Regions from separate parts of the Neobacillus sp. S1227 genome, predicted to be linked through region 2. Evidence: a T-box and tRNA genes for the amino acid it is inferred to sense, from the RefSeq annotation. Region 2 holds a T-box; the other holds one or more tRNA genes.

Region 1 (4,415 bases), 770 kb from region 2:
GTAGGCGATGGACAACAGGTTGATATTCCTGTACCACCTCTTTATCGTTTGAGTGATGGGGGGACGCAGGAGGATAGGGTAAGCGCACTGCTGGATATGTGCGTGTAAGCAGTTAGGCTGAGAAGTAGGAAAATCCGCTTCTCATCAGGCTGAGCTGTGATGCCGAGGGAAATATAGTACCGAAGTTCCTGATTCCACACTGCCAAGAAAAGCCTCTAGCGAGATGAATGGTGCCCGTACCGCAAACCGACACAGGTAGGCGAGGAGAGAATCCTAAGGTGAGCGAGAGAACTCTCGTTAAGGAACTCGGCAAAATGACCCCGTAACTTCGGGAGAAGGGGTGCTTTTTGGGGTGAATAGCCCCGAAGAGCCGCAGTGAATAGGCCCAGGCGACTGTTTAGCAAAAACACAGGTCTCTGCAAAGCCGCAAGGCGAAGTATAGGGGCTGACGCCTGCCCGGTGCTGGAAGGTTAAGAGGAGGGGTTAGCTCACGCGAAGCTCTGAATCGAAGCCCCAGTAAACGGCGGCCGTAACTATAACGGTCCTAAGGTAGCGAAATTCCTTGTCGGGTAAGTTCCGACCCGCACGAAAGGCGTAACGATCTGGGCACTGTCTCAACGAGAGACTCGGTGAAATTATAGTACCTGTGAAGATGCAGGTTACCCGCGACAGGACGGAAAGACCCCATGGAGCTTTACTGTAGCCTGATATTGAATTTTGGTACAGCTTGTACAGGATAGGTAGGAGCCTGAGAAACCGGAGCGCCAGCTTCGGTGGAGGCGTCGGTGGGATACTACCCTGGCTGTATTGAAATTCTAACCCGCACCCCTTATCGGGGTGGGAGACAGTGTCAGGTGGGCAGTTTGACTGGGGCGGTCGCCTCCTAAAATGTAACGGAGGCGCCCAAAGGTTCCCTCAGAATGGTTGGAAATCATTCGCAGAGTGTAAAGGCACAAGGGAGCTTGACTGCGAGACCTACAAGTCGAGCAGGGACGAAAGTCGGGCTTAGTGATCCGGTGGTTCCGCATGGAAGGGCCATCGCTCAACGGATAAAAGCTACCCTGGGGATAACAGGCTTATCTCCCCCAAGAGTCCACATCGACGGGGAGGTTTGGCACCTCGATGTCGGCTCATCGCATCCTGGGGCTGTAGTCGGTCCCAAGGGTTGGGCTGTTCGCCCATTAAAGCGGTACGCGAGCTGGGTTCAGAACGTCGTGAGACAGTTCGGTCCCTATCCGTCGCGGGCGCAGGAAATTTGAGAGGAGCTGTCCTTAGTACGAGAGGACCGGGATGGACGCACCGCTGGTGTACCAGTTGTCTTGCCAAAGGCATCGCTGGGTAGCTATGTGCGGACGGGATAAGTGCTGAAAGCATCTAAGCATGAAGCCCCCCTCGAGATGAGATTTCCCATAGCGTCTAGCTAGTAAGATCCCTGAAAGATGATCAGGTTGATAGGTCAGAGGTGGAAGCGCGGTGACGTGTGGAGCTGACTGATACTAATCGATCGAGGACTTAACCAAATCGAAAAGCGGAAGCGGCCGGTTAGCAACGTATGGCCTGGAGGACTTTGACTGAGATAAGTGTAAACTCGCCGATTGGCAAGCGGGTTAGGCGCAGACAGAGGCGTAGTTGAACTTATGCGTTCAGAATTTAGTAATAAATTCTGATTAGCTAAAGGAAACACGATGAGCGCAAGCGAATCGATGTTGACTTATCGTAGGGAAAAGACCGAAGGACACTAGTTGCTGGACGCTGGAGCTACACAATGAACAATGTAATTTGGTGAACTCGTTCTTATTTACTTCTTCTATATTATCTAGTTTTGAGGGAATGAAATCCCAATAATCATTATTATACCTTGCGGGTGTGGCGGAATCGGCAGACGCGCTAGATTCAGGTTCTAGTGGTAGTAATACCGTATGGGTTCAAGTCCCTTCACCCGCACCAAAGAGACTAAAATGCGGAAGTAGTTCAGTGGTAGAACACCACCTTGCCAAGGTGGGGGTCGCGGGTTCGAATCCCGTCTTCCGCTCCAAACATGCCGGGGTGGCGGAACTGGCAGACGCACAGGACTTAAAATCCTGCGGTAGGTGACTACCGTACCGGTTCGATTCCGGTCCTCGGCACCATTATTTCTCTATTGGGAAATAGCACAGATTGGTAGAACACTACGTTCGGGACGTACAGGTCGTTCACTAAATCCTTTTTACCCGATTATCTAAAAGTATGGGGCCTTAGCTCAGCTGGGAGAGCGCCTGCTTTGCACGCAGGAGGTCAGCGGTTCGATCCCGCTAGGCTCCACCATTTAATTTAAATATGTAATTTGGCGGTGTAGCTCAGCTGGCTAGAGCGTACGGTTCATACCCGTAAGGTCGGGGGTTCGATCCCCTCCGCCGCTATTATATTTTGCCAATTTTATAATGGAGGGGTAGCGAAGTGGCTAAACGCGGCGGACTGTAAATCCGCTCCCTCAGGGTTCGGCGGTTCGAATCCGTCCCCCTCCACCATTTATAGGGGCATAGTTTAAAGGTAGAACTAAGGTCTCCAAAACCTTCAGTGTGGGTTCGATTCCTACTGCCCCTGTTACAATTACATAATGGGCCTATAGCTCAGCTGGTTAGAGCGCACGCCTGATAAGCGTGAGGTCGATGGTTCAAGTCCATTTAGGCCCACTCTAATAGAAAACAGTCTAAAACCGAGTCCGTGTGATTCGGTTTTTTTATTTGATTTTACCGTTTTGGAAAACATAAAGGAAAAGAGTTATGGAGGAGGACATTATGCCTGAACTGCCGGAAATGGAAAACTATAAGATTCTTTTAAGTCAAAAGATTGCTGATAAAACCATTACCGATGTCCAAGTAAACCGTGAAAAATCGATAAATGTGAATCTCGAGCTTTTTAAAAGGACCGTTCTTAATCAAAAAATAACTAACATTTCTCGAAGGGGGAAGCACCTTCTTTTTCACCTCCAAAATGGTCAGCTTTTGTTATTGCATTTAATGCTCGGAGGATGGATGTTTTATGGCCAAGAAGCGGATAAACCTAAACGAACTATACAGGTTCAGCTTTCTTTCGGAAATGAACATTTATACTTTATTGGTCTGCGTCTGGGATATCTTCATTTATATTCCCGTCAGGAAGCAGAAGAAAACCTTTCCCATCTAGGGCCGGAGCCGCTGAGCAGTTTTAGATTGGAGGAATTTATGAAACGAATTGGCAGCAAGCATGGCCGATTGAAGACCACACTCTTGGATCAGGAGTTTATTGCAGGAATTGGCAACTGCTATTCTGCTGAGATCTGCTTTGATGCAGAAATTTTGCCAGCCAAAGACATTGATGACATTAGTCCATCTAGCCGTTCTCAATTGTTTCAATCGATGAAAAAAATTCTCCAAGTGGCCATTCAAAATGGAGGTTACATGGAAAATCCCACATTCAAGGGTGATAAAATAACGGGCGGTTTTAATCCATTATGCCAAGTATACGACCGTGAGGGGGAGAAATGCAGACGTTGCGGGGCCATAATCGTAATGGAAAAAATCTCTTCCCGGAACACTTTTTATTGTCCAGATTGTCAAAAGTAGTACTGTTCCCTGCCGAATTTCGGCGGGTTTTTTTATTAAACGAAAAAATTAACCAATTTGTTAAAATTATTGTTTCCGAATTTGTTTAAATGTACTATACTATATACAATTAAGTATAACACATTTAGATATATATAACATATTTATTGTGAATAAGGGGGTGTTAATGATTAAACTCACCAAGCGTCAGGACGAAATTCTGCAGATTGTAAAGGAAAACGGCCCGATAACCGGTAAAGAAATTGCGGAGAAGCTCTCTGTTACCAGAGCGGCATTAAGACCGGACCTTGCAATCTTGACCATGTCCGGCAGTCTGGATGCCAGACCGCGTGTCGGGTATTTTTTTAATGACAAATTAGAAGTAAAACGGCAGGCGAAGAAGTTTATTCAGCAAAAGGTATCCGATTTTAAGGCTCATCCAATCGTAGTTGAAAAATCAACTTCTGTTTATAATGCGATTGTCCAGCTGTTCCTCGAGGATGTTGGAACACTTTATGCGGTGGATACAGAAGGTAACCTTGCAGGTGTAATATCCAGAAAGGATTTGCTCAGGGCTGCACTTGGGAACAAAAACCTGCAGGAATTACCCGTAAGTGTCATTATGACAAGAATGCCTAATATAATCACGATTAATCCAGAGGAAACCTTGCTGGAAGCGGCCAAAAAAATGATTAATTTTCATATTGATTCCTTACCGGTGGTAAAGGAAGTCGATCATAAAAATAATACATATTTGTTGTTGGGGAGAATTACCAAAACGACAATAACAAGGGCCTATTTAGAATTTATGGAAGAAAAATAGTTTAAGGGGAGTTGCTGTGATTTTGGTAC
Region 2 (4,415 bases):
TATCGATCAGGTAAGCATCGATAAATTTCCCGCCATTGGCAAAGGTACTAAAGGCATTTGTATTTTCTTCAACAGTCACGCCGTTATCCATGGACCCGATTGAGGTAGCTAGATTCGTGTAGTCCCCTTTTGTTAGCGAAGTAAAGCCCATTTTTTCCAGATACTGTGCTGGGCGCTGGTCCACGATTTCAGAGTATAGCTTTACAGCCGGCACGTTATAGGATTTGGCCAAAGCATAACGTGCTGATACTAGCCCGCTATAACTTTTGTCGTAGTTATGAGGCCATGGTGTACTTATACTTTTGTCCAGCCTTAGAGCAACGTCCGGAAGAGGGGTTCCGGGTGCGGCTTTTCCCAATTCAATTGCCGGCCCATAAACCAGCAGCGGTTTCATTGTCGAACCGTTTTGACGGATTGCACTGGTCGCGTGATTGAGCTGCTGTTTATTATAATCCCTGCCGCCAACAAAACTGATGATTTTCCCCGTACTATTTTCAATCAGTTCTGCACCAACCTCAACAGGTTCCATTATAGTTTTCTTTTCACCAGTTTCCGGGTCTTCTTTTTCCTCCGGTTTATCTGGTCCGTAATATTTGTAGTTATCTTTTACTACCTGCATCGCATCGTATATATCTTTGTTAATGGTTGTATGAATTTGATAGCCATTTTGCCGCAGATTATGGCTAGCCATCGTCTTATACTTGTAATAAAGGTTTTCATCTTGTTTTAATTCTTTTTCAGTATGGCCATCTTTCTTAGCCAATACAGTGGTCAGAACATCAATGGCCCGTTTCTCAATTTCGACCGTCAGCCAAGGATAGTTATCAAGCGGATTCGGCACTGACGGTATAAAATCCTTTGTAATGTCATAGGCTGATGCTTCTGCATATTGCGTTTCATTAATATATCCGCCATCATACATTCTTTTTAAAACCGTTTTCATCCTTGTAATTCCCGGCTCTAAATTATTCTTTACGGTCCCCTCCCTAGTAAAAGGGGTATAGCCAAATGGGCTTTGCGGTAATCCAGCAATAAAGGCAGCCTGCGGCAATGTCAGTTCGCTCGCATTTTTACCAAAGATCCCTTTTGCGGCAGCCTGGACACCGGCAATGTTTTGCCCTGAAGAATTTCTTCCAAGAGTAGAAACATTCAAATACGCTTCAAGAATTTCCTTTTTATTGAAAAATTTCTCAAGGCGAAGGGCCAGTAATATTTCATTTGCTTTTCTCTGGAAAGAAACTTCATTCGTTAAAATCTGATTTTTTATTAGCTGCTGGGTTAAAGTACTTCCTCCAGATTGAATAGGGGAATTGGTAACTTCTTGAAAAAGGGCACGGAAAACCGCTTTCGGAACAACCCCTTTATGCTGGTAAAAGTATTCGTCCTCCGTTGCAACCACAGCGTTGATTAGGTAATCTGAAACTTGATTTAATTTAACCTCATCACGGACAAGGTCTGACCGAAGTCTTCCTAAATAAACATTATCAGCAAAATATAAGTCCGATGTTTCTGTATAGTTGTAAATATCTTTTTTCATACTTTCGTATGAACGCACGGGCTCATCCTTGACGAGCGAGGCAAAATAACCGGCTCCTACACCTGTTGCAAAAGCCCCTACAAGGACCACAACCGTTAATAAAAGCAGAAACAGGTTCCAGAAAACCTGATACGTAATCCTGGCACCTTTGACAGTTTTTTTATGAGTAATAAAATTAAGGAGGGAATCAGCTTTTTCCTTCCATATTTGCCACTTTTCTTTCATAGCATCACCTCTAATAAAATCACATCCATTATAGCATATCAATGGTATAGAATTTGACAGGATTCTACATTTTTCTAAAATTTCCATTTTACCGTTTGACTTTATCTTTAATATATGTTAAAAAATCAATAAGCATTTTTTTATAATTTAAGGCTTTGAAGGGAATCAATTGTAGTTCTTCTATCCCTGTAAATAGAGAGGCAGCGGCCGGTGAAAGCTGCCACATATAGAAGAGTGAATTACATCCTGGAGCTTTCTCTGTGAAGATGCAGTAGCGGAGAACGGTTCAAACCGTTATTTTTTTCAAGTTGGAGGAATTTCCTCAAGCTGGGTGGTACCGCGTATAATTTACGTCCCTGCATAATTGCAGGGGCGTTTTTATTTTTTATTGGAGGTTTTGAGAGCAATGAACTTATTAGAGGATTTGAAATGGCGGGGCATTATTTATCAGCAAACAGATGAAGAAGGGTTAAAAAATCTTTTAGATAACGAAAAAATTTCCCTCTATTGCGGGACAGACCCAACTGCTGACAGTCTTCATATCGGCCATTTAGTGCCGTTTTTAACACTAAGAAGATTCCAGCAGAATGGACACCGGCCGCTTGTATTGGTCGGAGGTGCAACAGGTCTGATTGGCGACCCGAGCGGTAAAAGCGAAGAACGAAAACTACAAACAATCGAAGCAGTTCAGAAAAATGTTGAGGGCATTAAAAAGCAATTAGAAGCCATTTTTGAGTTTGAAGGGGAAAATGGCGCGGTTATGGTCAATAACTACGACTGGACCGAGTCCATGAGTGTCATTGCCTTCCTCCGAGATATCGGCAAACATATCGGTATTAATTACCTGCTGGCAAAGGATACGATTGCCTCTCGGCTTGAAACTGGGATTTCATTTACTGAGTTCACCTACACGATTTTACAGGCTATGGATTTTAATCATTTATATGATCATTATAATTGCAAATTGCAAATTGGCGGGAGTGACCAGTGGGGGAACATTACCTCAGGTCTTGAGTTAATTCGAAAAATGCATGACGAAGAGACAAAAGCGTTCGGATTGACGATTCCGCTTGTTACCAAATCCGACGGTACCAAGTTTGGCAAATCGGAAGGCGGCGCTGTCTGGCTTGATCCGGAAAAAACCACTCCTTACGAGTTCTACCAGTTCTGGATTAACACAGCTGATGCCGATGTGGTGAAATATTTGAAGCTGTTTACCTACCTTTCTCGAGAGGAAATTGAACAATTGGAAATCAGTGTACAAGCGGAACCGCATCTCCGTAAAGCCCAAAAGGCACTAGCAGAAGAGATGACCCGCTTGATTCACGGAGAGGATGCGCTTAAGCAGGCCATTAAGATTTCCGAAGCATTATTTAGCGGGGACGTTCGCAGTTTATCGGCTTCCGAAATCAAGCAGGGCTTTAAAGATGTACCGTCTTACGAGCTGCAAAATGAAGAGGAAAATAACTTAGTTGAGCTTTTAGTAGCAGCTAAGATATCTTCTTCAAAGCGTCAGGCTCGGGAAGATATTACAAATGGCGCCATAGCTATTAACGGAGAAAAGGTAACCGACACAGCTTACGCTTTGCGGGAAACTGACAAAATTGAAGGCCAGTTTACAATTGTCCGAAGAGGGAAAAAGAAGTATACGTTAATTAAATATTAATTGCTTTAAAGGGGCTTTGGGACTGCTACCCAAAGTCCTTATTATTTGAAACAGCTTTTTTCTTTGAAACGTCAAATATATATATTAGGAAATTTGGAGGTGAAAGTAGTGAGAGTTTTAGTGCACGCTGTTTTTATCCTTCTCATTGGCTTGGTTACGTTTTTTGGCCTGGGGCCGGTTCTTATGGCTGATGGCAGCAAGCAAGAAAGATTGGTTACTGGAATTGTTGTTATGATAATCTATATATTGTTGGGATTTTGCTATTGGAAGGGAATTGGCTTGGCTGAACGCAAGCGGAAATAGCATTTTTCAGAGGATTTTTGCGATTTATCAGCGGATTTTTAAATATATCAGCGAATCCTAAAAAGGAATATAGACCAACAAAAAAGAGGCTGGCTCCGCCATCATTTGGAGCCAGCCCCCTTTCTACTAATATCTTCAAAAATTAATCTTCCATCGTAGACAAGTCTCCGGTTGGCAAGTCTAACTCCCATGCTTTAAGAACACGTCTCATAATCTTACCGCTGCGTGTTTTTGGCAGCTTGTCGCGGAAATCAATTTCACGAGGTGCTGCGTGTGCTGCAAGACCTTTTTTGACGAACTGTCTGATTTCCTCTTTAAGTTCTTCAGTTGCCACATAACCATCTCTTAACGCGATAAAGGCTTTAATAATTTCTCCGCGCACCGGATCCGGTTTTCCGATAACCCCTGCTTCAGCAACCGCTGGATGTTCAACAAGCTTGCTTTCCACTTCAAACGGGCCGACTCGCTCTCCAGATGTCATGATGACATCATCGACGCGGCCTTGGAACCAGAAGTAGCCATCCTCATCCATGTACGCAGAGTCTCCGGAGACGTACCAGTCACCTGGCATGAAATACGACTCGTATTTCTCAGGATTGTTCCAGATCGTATGCATCATCGATGGCCAGCCTTTTTTAATCGCAAGGTTCCCCATTCTGTATGGCGGAAGCTCGTTACCTTGAT

The links. A T-box is a leader RNA that pairs with one kind of tRNA and senses whether it is charged. The one in region 2 lies ahead of tyrS (tyrosine--tRNA ligase), so its partner is inferred to be a tRNA-Tyr.
Region 1: it has a tRNA-Tyr gene. The T-box ahead of tyrS (tyrosine--tRNA ligase) is inferred to sense a tRNA for this amino acid. The anticodon was not compared.

What each region holds. Positions count from the first base shown of each region.
Region 1 is NZ_AP038276.1:3,828,352-3,832,766, reverse strand. Features, by position in the region: rRNA gene ACZ5AE_RS19095 (23S ribosomal RNA) at 1-1,520, shown strand, start outside; tRNA gene ACZ5AE_RS19090 (tRNA-Leu) at 1,861-1,947, shown strand; tRNA gene ACZ5AE_RS19085 (tRNA-Gly) at 1,961-2,035, shown strand; tRNA gene ACZ5AE_RS19080 (tRNA-Leu) at 2,041-2,129, shown strand; tRNA gene ACZ5AE_RS19075 (tRNA-Ala) at 2,229-2,304, shown strand; tRNA gene ACZ5AE_RS19070 (tRNA-Met) at 2,326-2,399, shown strand; tRNA gene ACZ5AE_RS19065 (tRNA-Tyr) at 2,423-2,507, shown strand; tRNA gene ACZ5AE_RS19060 (tRNA-Trp) at 2,513-2,583, shown strand; tRNA gene ACZ5AE_RS19055 (tRNA-Ile) at 2,599-2,672, shown strand; gene ACZ5AE_RS19050 (Fpg/Nei family DNA glycosylase) at 2,778-3,584, shown strand; gene ACZ5AE_RS19045 (helix-turn-helix transcriptional regulator) at 3,751-4,386, shown strand; gene ACZ5AE_RS19040 (pyruvate, water dikinase regulatory protein) at 4,409-4,415, shown strand, end outside.
Region 2 is NZ_AP038276.1:4,601,485-4,605,899, forward strand. Features, by position in the region: gene ACZ5AE_RS23100 (transglycosylase domain-containing protein) at 1-1,762, opposite strand, end outside; T-box leader at 1,909-2,123, shown strand; gene tyrS (tyrosine--tRNA ligase) at 2,169-3,428, shown strand; gene ACZ5AE_RS23110 (DUF6954 family protein) at 3,537-3,731, shown strand; gene acsA (acetate--CoA ligase) at 3,874-4,415, opposite strand, start outside.